DNA from 3 places in the Bacillus hominis genome. Region 3 is predicted to be linked to each of the others. Evidence: riboswitches for the same ligand, from Rfam matches in the RefSeq annotation. Region 3 holds a riboswitch; each other region holds the start of a gene.
The links. Region 3 has a riboswitch for S-adenosylmethionine ahead of QUF93_RS26335 (methionine ABC transporter ATP-binding protein). Riboswitches for the same ligand answer to the same signal wherever they lie in the genome.
Positions count from the first base shown of each region.

Region 1: another riboswitch for S-adenosylmethionine. It lies ahead of metK (methionine adenosyltransferase); the one in region 3 lies ahead of QUF93_RS26335 (methionine ABC transporter ATP-binding protein).
Region 2: another riboswitch for S-adenosylmethionine. It lies ahead of QUF93_RS03445 (ABC transporter permease); the one in region 3 lies ahead of QUF93_RS26335 (methionine ABC transporter ATP-binding protein).

Region 1 is NZ_JAUCFS010000005.1:4,356,664-4,361,431, forward strand. Features, by position in the region: gene QUF93_RS25190 (molybdenum cofactor guanylyltransferase) at 286-888, opposite strand; gene QUF93_RS25195 (MogA/MoaB family molybdenum cofactor biosynthesis protein) at 885-1,394, opposite strand; gene QUF93_RS25200 (hypothetical protein) at 1,646-1,825, shown strand; gene QUF93_RS25205 (hypothetical protein) at 1,832-2,011, shown strand; gene metK (methionine adenosyltransferase) at 2,053-3,252, opposite strand; SAM riboswitch class I at 3,422-3,543, opposite strand; gene pckA (phosphoenolpyruvate carboxykinase (ATP)) at 3,772-4,768, shown strand, end outside.
Region 2 is NZ_JAUCFS010000005.1:180,495-185,262, reverse strand. Features, by position in the region: gene QUF93_RS03460 (ABC transporter ATP-binding protein) at 1-43, opposite strand, end outside; gene QUF93_RS03455 (ABC transporter ATP-binding protein) at 40-1,050, opposite strand; gene QUF93_RS03450 (ABC transporter permease) at 1,007-2,011, opposite strand; gene QUF93_RS03445 (ABC transporter permease) at 2,028-2,945, opposite strand; SAM riboswitch class I at 3,083-3,188, opposite strand; gene QUF93_RS03440 (DUF3951 domain-containing protein) at 3,363-3,578, shown strand; gene QUF93_RS03435 (hypothetical protein) at 3,595-4,098, opposite strand; gene QUF93_RS03430 (multidrug effflux MFS transporter) at 4,329-4,768, opposite strand, start outside.
Region 3 is NZ_JAUCFS010000005.1:4,546,949-4,551,716, forward strand. Features, by position in the region: gene metQ (methionine ABC transporter substrate-binding lipoprotein MetQ) at 82-888, opposite strand; gene metQ (methionine ABC transporter substrate-binding lipoprotein MetQ) at 963-1,775, opposite strand; gene QUF93_RS26330 (methionine ABC transporter permease) at 1,799-2,464, opposite strand; gene QUF93_RS26335 (methionine ABC transporter ATP-binding protein) at 2,457-3,482, opposite strand; SAM riboswitch class I at 3,663-3,770, opposite strand; gene QUF93_RS26340 (hypothetical protein) at 3,896-4,240, opposite strand; gene QUF93_RS26345 (thioredoxin family protein) at 4,393-4,701, opposite strand; gene QUF93_RS26350 (toprim domain-containing protein) at 4,705-4,768, opposite strand, start outside.

The sequences.
Region 1 (4,768 bases), 190 kb from region 3:
CGTGACCTTTACTGGCTATTTACAACGTGAAGAGAGTTTATTACACAATTGTAAATTTTAGTTTACTAAATGATACATAAGGTGAAATATCGCTTTATTTCTATATTCATTATATCAAAAAGATACATAACTAAATATATTTGTAATAAAAACCCATAAAAATCAAAATATGGTTATATAGTATTTTTACTGTATGATGATTTTAAGAAATTCCCCTTAAAATCAACTTACTCACATACCTTTATACAGTAATTGTTCCCCAATTTCTGTATATCAAAAAACCTTTCATTCATTTGAAAGGTTTTTTTGAACCTGCGCATATTCTTCTTTCGTATTCACATTTATAAACCATTCTGCATTTGCTTGTACATCTTCTCCGGCAACATATTTCACATTACATTGTGATAAAAGCTGCCCCATGCTTCTTCGCTCTTCCTGAAGTAAAGTGTAAATCTTCTCTTTCACACGGTTATGATACGCCGCAAGTAACGGTTGTTTTCTTCCATTAATAATAGGTACAACCGCATCATACTCATCACTCGTTTGTTCTAATAAAATAGTAAACCACTCTTGTGAAACGTTTGGTGCATCGCAAGGCATAATAGCGTACCAATCCGCTTCGATATATTCCATTCCTGATACAATTCCAGCAAGTGGTCCGTTTCCTTTATAGTGCGGAATATCTTCTATAACAGGAACTTGTACTAGTTGCTCCACTCGCTCTTTTATATCAAAATGACTAATGACTACAACTTCTTGAAGCGTACTTGTCATCACTTTCAAAATATGCTCAACAAAAGTACTCCCACCCCAACTCGCTAGCGCTTTCGGTTCACCGAATCTACTCGACATACCACCTGCTAATACAATTCCAACAAATTTACTCATTGGCGATGCAGCTCAAATGTAATATGACCTAACTCCGGTAAAATCAACTTATTCATCGCAAGACGAACTGCTCCGCTAGATCCCGGCATTGAGAAGACTACTTTGCGCCCAATCGTACCGCCGATTGCTCTACTTAACATCGCACTACTTCCGATATCTTCTAGGTAACTTATCATGCGGAATAACTCACCAAATCCAACAATTTCTTTATCTAATAACACTGACACTGCCTCAATCGTTACATCACGTTTCGTAATACCAGTTCCGCCATTAGTTAGTACGACATCTACATCTTCCCTATGATAACCAGCTAACACTGCTTGCTGAATACTTTCTTTATCATCTTTTACAATTTCATAAGAGGTCACTGTATGACCTGCTTCTTTTAACAATTCATGTAATAGTTGCCCGCTCTTATCTGTCTCTTCCGTACGTGTATCGGAAATCGTAACAATTTTACAGCGTACTTCTTTTGGTGCTTGTTTTTTATGTTCAGTTACACTCATTTTCATCTTTCCTTTCTTGAAGACTTTTCTCTATTTTATCATACATATCTTTACACAATTATGTATGAAGCCAACGATGAAGCATGATACAATATAAGTATGAACACCCACAAAAAGGAAAATAAAAGAGTGTATTTTTTATACTCTTAGACTCCACATCATTAGCTACTCTTTAACTCACCTTATATTTTCTACATAATACATTTAATTTTTAAATTTACACTACAAAATAAATCGGAGGTCTACATATTATGGAACTTTATAAAAAATTAACAACGACATTCATCCTCTTATTTATAGCTTCAATCACCGTGGGATTTTCTCTAAAAGGAGCAATTCCATACGCTACATTAGTAAGTATTATATTCGCGACGCTATTTTTACTGAGCAGTGCTTTTTGCGCAGGAAAAGCGCGCCAACTGAAAGGATGATTTTCTATGTTCCGTAAGAAACCAATCCTTTGTAAATCATGTGAAAAGGAAATACAAACATATGAAAAATCGTGGATTCATATGCCATTTCCGGCAAGCGGCATGACTAATATGAAAAAGTATATTGAGCTAGAAGGAGAAGTGCATTGTAATTCATGTATTCAAATAATAAGTAAAATAAAATAAAAAAAGCTTTGCGCTCACCGCGCAAAGCTTTTTTTCATATATTATAGACCAGCTTGCTCTTTTAAAGCTACAGCTTTGTCTGTACGTTCCCATGAAAGATCTACATCAGTACGTCCGAAGTGGCCGTAAGCTGCTGTTTGTTTGTAAATTGGGCGACGTAAGTCTAGCATTTTAATAATACCAGCTGGGCGAAGATCGAAGTTGTTACGAACTAGTTCTACTAGTACGTCTTCAGATACTTTACCAGTGCCAAATGTATCAACTGAAATTGATACTGGTTGTGCTACGCCGATTGCGTATGCAAGTTGTACTTCTGCTTTGTCAGCAAGACCAGCTGCTACGATGTTTTTCGCAACATAACGAGCTGCATATGCTGCAGAACGGTCAACTTTCGTTGCATCTTTACCAGAGAATGCACCACCGCCATGGCGAGCGTATCCACCGTAAGTATCAACGATGATTTTACGTCCTGTTAAACCAGCATCACCTTGTGGTCCACCAATTACGAAGCGGCCAGTTGGGTTAATGAAGAATTTCGTTTCTCCATCCATTAATTCTGCTGGAACTACAGCTTTAATTACATGCTCTTTTAAATCGCGATCGATTTCTTCCCATGTAACATCTGGATGATGCTGTGTAGAAATTACAATTGTATCCACACGTACAGGTTTACCATTTTCATCATACTCAACTGTAACTTGCGTTTTTCCATCCGGACGTAAGTATGATAATGTGTCATCTTTACGTACTTCAGTTAAACGGCGAGCTAATTTGTGAGCAAGCGAGATTGGAAGTGGCATTAATTCTTGTGTTTCATTACATGCGAAACCAAACATTAAACCTTGGTCTCCTGCACCAATTGCCTCAATCTCAGCGTCAGTCATTAGACCTTCGCGTGCTTCTAGCGCTTGGTCAACACCCATAGCGATGTCAGCAGATTGCTCATCGATAGATGTTAAAACTGCACAAGTTTCTGCATCGAATCCGTATTTTGCGCGTGTGTAACCAATGCCTTGAATTGTTTCACGAACGATTTTCGGAATATCTACATAAGTAGAAGTCGTAATTTCCCCCGCTACCAATACTAAACCAGTTGTTACAGTTGTTTCACAAGCCACACGTGCATTTGCGTCCTTTGATAAGATCGCATCTAAAATTGAATCAGAAATTTGGTCACAAATTTTATCTGGATGTCCTTCAGTTACAGACTCAGATGTGAACAGATGACGTTTTTTTGTCATGTGGTAAACCTCCCTACAGTAATTGTATATATTGTACGGAACTCATCCTTAATTTGCCACAAACTGCGACATACATTTATTCTCCCACACAAGCATACAGAAAAACCTTTCCCACTTAACATAGAGGAAAGGTTTAATTTGCTACTTGCATACTGCTTTTTGCCCTTTGCTCTTATCGTTCGAGACCATTAGCCTCGCACAGGTTTTAGCACCTATTCACCTGTATTTACCACTACAAGTGAGGTTGCTGGGCTTCATCGGGCCTGTCCCTCCGCCAGCTCGGGATAAGAGAGTATCCGTCCCAACCTATACTAAAGAAATGATATTCATTTGTCAATTAATATTCACATTTTCCTAAAAGTTTTTCTCAATACGTATAGAATGAAATATTAATAAGGAAATAATACATTCACACAAACAAAAATAAATAAATAGTATACATTATTTATATAATTGTGTTATACTCTTGATGGGGATTACGAGGAATATTTCATTAAATGAAAAGGATGGTATATAAATATGAGTACTGTGAATGTCCAAATTGGTTTACATGAATTATTGAACGGAAGCAATGCACAGATTCAATTAAGTGTTCCGCAATTAGTGGAAAAAGTATTAATGCGAAACGAAGGGAAATTAACTTCTACTGGTGCCGTTTCTGCTTCAACAGGAAAATACACAGGACGTTCTCCTAAAGATAAATTTATTGTGAAGGAAGCATCGGTTGCTGACAAAATTGCTTGGGGAGCCGTGAACCAACCGATCTCTGAAGAACATTTTAATAAATTATATACAAAAGTTTTAGAATACTTAAAAGAAAAAGAAGAGTTATTCGTCTTCAAAGGATTTGCTGGCGCTGATCGCAACTATCGCCTACCAATTCAAGTTGTTAACGAATATGCATGGCATAATTTGTTCGTACATCAATTATTTATTCGTCCAAATGAAGAAGAATTAACAACTCACGAATCAGAGTTCACAATTGTTTCTGCACCAAACTTCAAAGCAGATCCAGCAATTGACGGTACAAATTCTGAAGCATTCATTATGGTTTCATTCGAACAACGTATCGTACTAATCGGTGGTACAGAATACGCTGGAGAAATGAAAAAATCAATCTTCTCTATTATGAACTTCTTACTACCTGAACAAGACATTCTTTCTATGCACTGCTCTTCAAATGTAGGCGAAGAAGGCGACGTAGCACTATTCTTCGGTTTATCTGGAACAGGCAAAACAACATTATCTGCTGATCCAAACCGTAAATTAATCGGTGACGATGAGCACGGTTGGTCTGATAACGGTGTATTCAATATTGAAGGCGGTTGCTATGCAAAATGTGTAAACCTTTCTCATGAGAAAGAACCACAAATCTTCGATGCAATCAAATTTGGATCCGTTTTAGAAAACGTTGTCATTGATGGTCAAACACGCATCGCTGACTATAACGATACTACTTTAACAGAAAATACACGTGCTGCATACCCTATGCATGCGATTGACAATATCGTACTGC
Region 2 (4,768 bases), 4.4 Mb from region 3:
ACGTTTTCGTTACTTGCTTTACAGTAATTAAATCTGTCGTCATGAGGCATTCACCTTCTCTTTTGATTTCGCTTTATTATGCTCCAGAATGTGCTGCCAACAATGTGAACTATGCTCCTCAGAATATGTTGTTCTCTCTGGGAATCGATGAATACATTCTTTTATCGCCACTGGACAACGATTTACAAACGGACAACCAAAGCTATTTAATGTTTCAATAGAAGGTGTCGTTCCTTCTATTGCACGTAATACTTTTTCAGAATCATCCATATTCGGAATTGCTTGTAATAAGCTTTTCGTATATGGATGTTTAGGAGAACCTATTACCTCTTCTATCGTTCCTTTCTCGACAACACGTCCCCCATACATAACAACTACTCGATCCGCTACTTCACGCACAAGCGCCAAATCATGAGTAATTAATAAAATACTCGTATTTTGTTTTTCTTTCCGCTCTTTTAATAGCCCCATAATTTGTTTCTGAATCGTTACATCTAACGCTGTTGTCGGCTCATCTGCAATAACAAGCTTTGGATGACAAGCAAATGCAATTGCTAAACAAATACGCTGCCTCATCCCCCCGCTTAATTGATGTGGATATTGTTCAAAGCGTTTCTCTGCTTCATGTATCCCTAAATCATTTAGTAAATTAATCGCAATTTTTTTTGCTTCTTTTTTCGATTTCTTTTCATGCTGCAAAATCACTTCTGTAATTTGTCTACCTACCTTCATCGTTGGATTTAAAGATGAAAGCGGATCTTGAAAGATAAAGGAAATATCTTTCCCGCGAGCTTGATTCCACTCGGATTCTTGTAAATTAGTTAACTCCTTCGATTCGAAAGATACATTTCCAGCATCGATATGAATTGATTCTTGGTTTAAGCCGATAATAGATTGCGCTGTAACACTTTTTCCCGAACCACTTTCTCCTACAAGTGCAACTATTTCACCTTCGTTAATAGAAAAGGAAACATGCTTCACAATTGCTTGCTTACTATTCTCTTTTTCAACGGCTAACGTTACGTTTTCTAAAGATAAGAGCTGTCCCATGTTTTTTCTCCTTTCGATTTCGTTTTACAATCTTCGGATCAATTGCATCTTGCAAACCATCACCAATTGCATTAAATGCGAACATAATGAGTGCAATCATGATTGCTGGGAAGAATAGTTGCCACCACTCTCCGCTCAATAATGTTCCTAGTGCATCGTTCGTCATCGTCCCCCAACTCGCTGCTGGTGATTGTACCCCAAGTCCGATAAAGCTTAAAAATGATTCCGAGAAAATAGCTGCTGGAATTGTAAATGATAAATTTACGATAATAATACCTGTTAAGTTCGGAATGATATGTCCATATATAATCTTCATATGCGATGTACCTAACCGTTCTGCTGCGATAACAAATTCTCTTTGTTTCAAAGATAAGACTTGTGCTCTAATGAGACGCGCCATGCCAATCCATCCCGTTAATGCAAGGGCGATTATAATTGTAAAAAGTCCTGGTTTCATAACGATTAATAGTAAAATAACAATTAACAAATATGGGATACCGTATAGTACTTCAATCCCTCTTATAATCCACTCGTCAATTAACGTTCCAAGGCCATTACGTCCTCTCACATATCCACTAAAGCCACCGATTAGTACACCTAATCCTATATCAAGGGCAGCCGCTACTAATCCAACTGTTAGTGATATTTTCCCTCCAGCCCAAGTACGCGCCCATATGTCTCTCCCTAAATCATCTGTTCCGAACCAATGCTCACTACTAGGTGGGAAGTTTGTTGCTTCTTTTACTTGTTCACTCGCAGTGAATGGCGTTAAACTTTCACCGATAAGAGAGAAAATAATAATTAGTAATAACGTTACTGTCCCTAAAACTGCGATTGGATTTGATACAAATTTACGAAATACTTCTTTCTTTCGGCTAATCGTTTGCTGATCTTTATTTATCGTTAATTCTTTCTTCTCTTCATTCGTTAATAACTCGTCATTAATTTCATAAGCCCCCATTTAAACATCCCCCTCCTTACGTAATAGAACGAATGCGCGGATCAACAATACGATGAATAATATCTGTAATAAAAATACATACAATTAATAGCGCACTATAGAAAATGGTCGTTCCCATAATCACCGGATAATCTCGATTAAAAATACTATCTACAAAATATTTTCCTAGACCAGGAATTGAAAAGATTTTTTCAATAACGAAAGTCCCTGTTAAAAGTCCAGCCATTAATGGGCCAACAAATGTAAGTACCGGAACAATCGCATTTCGAAGAGCATGTCTTATAATGATTTTCTTAATTGGTATACCTTTTGCTCTCGCTAGCTTAATATAATCACTCTGCAACACTTCAATCATATTAGAGCGAACAAATCTTGTAATAACCGCGATTGGCCCTAACGCTAATGCGAAGGAAGGTAATACAGTATGATCAAATGTTCCCCAAGACGCCACTGGTAGTAATTCAAATTTGATGGCGAATACTTGTATAAATAGTGGCGCTAAAATAAAACTAGGAATAGAAATACCAAGAATCGCAAGCAAGCTCACACTATAATCAATCAATTTCCCATGATATAGCGCCGCAAATGTACCTGCTACAATTCCGACTAACAACGAAATAACAAGTGCTTGTAGACCAATAATTGCCGATGGACCAAAGCCAGTTGTTATAATTTCTGATACACCTTGTCCGGTTGATTGAACAGATTCACCAAAATCAAAATGCACTACGCCATCTAAATAAGCAACATATTGATTCCATAACGGTTCATCAAGGTGATACTTCGCTCTCATGTTTTGGATCACTTCTTCAGGAAAGATTTTCGCATCTGATGAAAATGGATCTCCCGGAATAATATGCATAATTAGAAATGTCACTGTCGTAATAACCCATAGTGTGAACACCATAACCGATAATTTTTTAATTACATACACTTCAATAACCCCCTAAACACATGAATTTACTTTGTTTTATGAACGTACTTTTTTCCATTACTCCCTTTTCTCTTTTTAGAATACAAAAAGCCTTGATCTTAAAAAATAAGATCAAGGCTTAATAAACAAAGGCCCATCACTTATCTTTCAAGACTTGCTTGCTGGAATTAGCACGGTGTTCATCTTGCAGAACCCGCTGCTGAGGTGTCATAGGGCCAGTCCCTCTACCTCTCTGGATAAGTAAATTGCTATATTATTATTTGGTTCAAATTGTATATTTCGAATTATAATTCTGAAAAAATGAAAAGTCAATCAAATTGGATATATTTAGAAAAATCAGTTTTTAATAAGGGCGTTTATCTACATCGCAGTTTTTCGCTTATAATTAAAAAGAAATCATATTAAAGGAGTTATACGATGGATCCCTTACTTCTAGCGACTATAGGATTACCATTAACAATCGTCATACTCGTTATCATTGGTTTTTATAAACTCTTCATTAAAAAGAAAAGCATCACCTCTTTTTACACCCCCTTCGATAATATTACCGGACAAACTATTTCCGAATTTCACGAAGAGCAAAAAGTATTAGTATGCGAGGATGAAGATGGCGATGGTAAGAAGAAAAAATAACCTTGCATGCGCAAGGTTATTTTTTCGTTTCTTCCTGAAAACGTTTATAGTATGTCGATGCTGTTGAAAAATTAATTTCTATATCACGAATCAACGATGAATCTTCTTCTTTAGCTAACTTCTGTAATTTTTTCATCGCTTGTTCCGATTCATTTAAGAAACCAACATACATTTCATGTTCTTGTTCTTTCGACTTCGGTACATGAATTTCTTTACGCATATGATCTATATCTTCTAACATACCCGTTGTTACATTTTGCACGTCTTCCTTATATTTAGCATTAGTTATTTCCTTACCGCCCTTTTCTTTTGCCACTTCAAATAACTGTAACGCCTTATTAATTTCTTTATTTATTTTCGTATCATATTTTTCATGTACTGCGCTGTATTCTTTCATTTCTTCTGTTTGCTCAGTGGATTGCTCTACCTTTTCTTTCGGTTCTTTCGTATCTTTATTTCCATTACATCCTGCTAGAAGGATCATACTTCCCATTACAGCAATACCCAAAACCTTCTTCATCTCGAATTCTCCTTTTATCTACAGCTACTACTAATTATAGTTTCTTTTATCTCCACTTGTTATTATACCGAGAACACCCTACTTTTTACACTTAAGACGATATCTTAATATACATATCAACATTTTTGTCACAGTATCGTCACTTTATGCAAATAACTTTTGCATGAGTTATTTCAAAGAAATGAAAAAAAGAGCTGATTCAAAGAAATGTTTGAATCAGCTCTTTTTTATCAAGCTTCTAAATTCTGGTTTTGTTGCAGTTCAAACTGCTTTTCACTTCTTTTTGCCATAAATAAATAACATAACACAGCACCAATTTCACAAAGAGCTATAACACCCCCCATTGGTAATGCTGTATTACTTCCACCAATACCTACTAATGGTGCTACAAGTGCTCCTGAAATAAACTGTAATAAACCGAGTAAAGCTGATGCTGTTCCTGCTGCTTGTTTTTGATTTCTCATCGCTAACGAGAAGCCAGTTGTTGATACAACCCCAACACTTGATACAACAAGGAATAACGAGCATAAAACACCAATTAAGCCTATTCCTAATAAGATTGTAAGCAGTAACGATAAACCACCAACAGCAGCAATAATAATGCCAGAAACGAATAATGTTTTCTCATTCACTTTTCCTGCTAAACGGCCAGTAATTTGACTAGCAATAA
Region 3 (4,768 bases):
TTGCATCCTTATATGATACACCTTTCTTCTTATTTATATAAAGAAAAAAGAACTGGGAAATTCCCAATCCTTTCCTTATACTTATTCACTTACCGGAAGTACAGCACCTTTATATTCTTTATTAATAAAGTCTTGAATTTCTTTTGAATGCAGTACTTCTACTAACTCTTTAATTTCTTTTTTCTTCTCGTCACCTTTGCGAACTGCAATAATATTTGCATAAGGAGAGTCTGATCCTTCAATTGCAATTGCATCCTTTGTTGGATTTAATTTCGCATCAATTGCGTAGTTTGAATTAATAAATAAAGCATCGCCTTCATTATTTTCGTACAGCTTCGGTGAAAGTCCAGGTTCTACATCTGTTTTAAACTTTAAGTTTTTCGGATTTTCCACAACATCTTTTACTGTCGCCTTAACAACGTCTACTCCATCTTTAAGCTTAATAACGCCACCTTTTTGTAATAACGCTAGCATACGGCCACGCTCAGCTACGTTATTACTCATAATAACCGTTCCTCCATCTGGAAGATCTTTTAAGCTTTTATATTTCTTAGAATAAATGCCCATTGGCTCTAAATGAATTTTTCCTGCGTTTACAATTTTATATCCTTTTTCTTGAATTTCTTTATCTAAATACGGAATGTGCTGGAAGTAGTTCGCATCAATTTCTTTATCCGCTAACGCTTTATTCGGCAACACATAATCTTGGAACTTTTTAATCTCTAATTTAATACCCTTTTTCTCTAATATCGGCTGTGCTTTCTCTAAAATAACAGCATGCGGCACGTTAGAAGCTCCAACAACAAGCTTATTCTCCTCTTTCCCCCCGCAAGCAGCTAATGTAAATACAGACAGCGCTGTAACAACTGATAGTATAATCTTTTTCATATAATGTCCCCTTCTCCCCTATAGTTATGTAGCTATGAAAAAGAGCCGGCATACACCAGCCCTTCTTCAAACGATTATTCTTTTACAGGAACAACTGCCCCTTTATATTCTTTAGTAATAAAGTCTTCAATTTCTTTAGAATGCAACACTTCTACAAGAGCTTTAATCTCTTTTTTATCTTTATCACCTTTACGAACAGCTACTACGTTTGCGTACGGAGAATCACTACCTTCAATTGCAATTGCATCTTTTTCTGGGTTTAATTTCGCATCAATTGCATAGTTAGAGTTAATTAGAACAGCGTCGCCTTCTTTATTGTTATACACTTGTGGCAATAAACCAGGTTCGATATCCGTTTTGAACTTTAGATTTTTCGGATTATCCGCAATATCTTTCGGAGTCGCTTTAACTGGATCTACTCCATCTTTAATTTTTAAAATACCTTCTTTTTGTAAAATTGCTAAACCACGTCCATGGTCAGCAACAGAATTACTCATAATAATTGTAGCCCCGTCTGGAAGCTCTTTTAAGCTCTTATATTTTTGAGAATACACACCAATTGGTTCTAAATGAATTTTTCCTGCTACTTCAAAATCATATTTTTTATCTTTAATTTCTTTTTCTAAATACGGAATGTGCTGGAAGTAGTTTGCATCTAATTCCTTATCCGCTAACGCTTTATTTGGCAACACGTAATCTTGGAATTTTTTCACTTCTAATTCAATTCCTTTTTTCTCAAGTAACGGTTTTGCCTTTTCTAAAATTTCAGCGTGCGGTACGTTAGAAGCACCAACAACAAGTTTATTTTCCTCTTTATCTTTCGCGCCACAAGCAGCTAACCCAAAAATTGAAGTTGAAATAAGTGCTGTAAGTAATAATTTTTTCATTTGAAATACCCTCCCGTTTTTCATTATCTTTTATCTATTCGAGTCGTTAAACTATCACCAATCCACTGAATTAAAAATACAACTAGTAATACACAAATTGTCGCAACGATTGTTACATCATTATTTCCTCGCTGGAATCCTTCTAAATAAGCAAGTGTTCCAAGACCGCCAGCACCAACAACTCCTGCCATTGCTGTATAGCCTACTAAAGCAATTGTCGTGACCGTAATACCAGATACTAACGCTGGTAACGATTCTGGAATTAACACTTTCAAAATAATTGTGCTTGTTTTTGCTCCCATTGCTTTTGAAGCTTCAATTACACCTTTATCAATTTCACGAAGTGCGATTTCAACCATTCTTGCATAAAATGGTGCCGCTCCGATAATTAAAGCTGGCAATGCCGCACTCGCTCCAAGAATTGTTCCAAGAATAATCTTTGTGAATGGAATTAATAAAATAATTAAAATGATGAACGGTATAGAACGGAAAATGTTTACGAACGCTCCAATCACCGTATTAATTGCTTTGTTTTCCCATAAATTATCTTTCGCTGTCATAAAGAGTAATAGTCCTAAAATAAGTCCTAAAACAAATGTGGCAAGCGCTGCGATTGCCGTCATATATAACGTTTCACCAGTCGCTTCTAGCATTTGATTCCAATCAACATTTGCGATTAACTTATCCATGTGCAATCACCTCCAGCTCTACTTGATCTTGATGAATTCCTTCTATTGCTTGCTGGATCGCTGTTTCTTCGCCATTTAAATGAACGACTAAACTACCGTAAGAACCGTTATTTGTTTGTGCGATATTTCCTTGCAAAATGCTAACTTCTATATCACCGCGCTGCATTAACCTTTGAAGTACTGGTCTTTCTACAGCCTCACCGACAAACTGCAAGCGAATTACTTTTCCATCTGGATATTTTTCAATTAAACTTTCAATTGTTTCATTTGTATCTTCAGAATCCGTTAATTGCTGTACGAAGCGTTTTGTAATGTCCTGCTGCGGGTTACGGAATACGTCAAGTACTGGACCTGTTTCTACGATTTTCCCTTTCTCCATTACCGCAACACGATTACAAATCTTTCGAATTACGTGCATCTCATGTGTAATCAATACAATTGTTAAACCGAGACGCTTATTAATATCGAGTAGTAAATCTAAAATTTGATCCGTCGTTTCTGGATCAAGAGCTGACGTTGCTTCATCACATAAAAGTACTTGTGGATTATTTGCTAACGCTCTTGCAATCCCAACGCGCTGCTTTTGTCCACCACTTAACTGAGATGGATATGCGTCTCCTCTTCCTTCTAATCCAACGAGATGAATTAACTCATCAACACGTTTTCTTCTCTTCGCCTTATCCACACCCGCAATTTCAAGTGGGAATTCGATATTTTCGCGTACAGTTCGTGACCAAAGTAAGTTGAAGTGCTGAAAAATCATTCCGATTTCTTGTCTTGCCTTACGAAGTTCACTTCCTGTAATTGCTGAAATTACACGATTTGCGATTGTAATTTGACCAGACGTTGGTTTCTCTAACTGATTAAACAATCTAATTAAAGAACTTTTCCCAGCGCCACTATATCCGATAACACCAAATATTTCGCCTTTCTCTATTTGTAAGTTGGCGTTATCTACAGCAGTGACATCACCGCTTTTTGCCTTATATATTTTCTTTACATTTTCTAATAAAATCATGATGTTCACCCCTTTTTTGTTTGGATAGACTCCGCAATTTTTTTATTTTTGATGCGTGTAGTCCATCCGTATAGCTCCTCTTATTATTTGAATGTCCTCCACATTCAAACAACAAAAAAACCTTTCCGCTTTTAGAGAAGCAGAAAGGTTTATATGCGTATATAACAACATTATCCCTCTCTCTCATCTCTCAAAGCATTTGCTTTGCAGGAATTGGCACCATTTCAACATAAGTTGACGGTTGCCGGGCTTCACAGGGCACAGTCCCTCCACCTCTCTTGATAAGAGAAATCAGATTAAATTTTCGTCTGATTTAAAATTTATTAAATTGTCTATATTTTATGAATTGAATTGTATCAATATCCACACACCATGTCAACAGAAATTTTCGCAAAAAAAGAAACTTCAGACTTTTAAGCGCCCACTGACATCGGCTTACATATATGAAACATTGATTCAATTAACAACATCGTTCGATACGTTCCCGAATATTGCACACGCCCATCGCTCATTAACGTCTGCAACCTTACATTTCCATTCACCAAACGTTCTACATCCTCTTCCCATAAACAAACGATTTGTTCTGTTCCTCTTTCCTCTTTCAAAAGTTCAATATAATCCCTTGAAATTTGTAATGAACAGCATTCATCTCCAAAACGAAAATTAACAGTTCTTTCTCCTTGCCTTAAAAGCGGTTCTAAATGATATTGACCATTAGCGTAATTTACAAATGATTGTAGCAAAGAATATAATTCCACCCTAAATCACATCCTTCATATCACTTTCTATTACATACCATTCCCTCTTACTAAAGAGCAATCCTGTTACTTTCGCTCGACAAATACTGTACCCATCCCGCATGTCGACATATTTCTTGGGAAATATGTCGAGGCGGCAAAAACTTTGCCGCCTACTTTAATTCCGTATATAAATATTCAACCGAATGAAATGCATATATTTTCTTCATCAGTGTCCCATTTTCAAAAATAAGTAAACACGGTACGCTTTCTATTCCATACTCTTTCGCTAAATGCGGGGCATAATTTAAATCTAACATTCCAATTTCCAAATCTTCAATCGTCATCTCGACGACCGTTAACATCTTCTTTGCTAATTGGCATGTTCCACACATTGGTGTATATACATATAGCACTGTTTTTTCTTCATTTTCTATTAGGGCTGCAGCTTCGGCACCTGTCCAATCAATCACTTCTATCATTCCTTACCGTAAATATTCTGTATAAACGTCAATGTCAGCTCCCCATAATACATTTGCTAAATGTGAA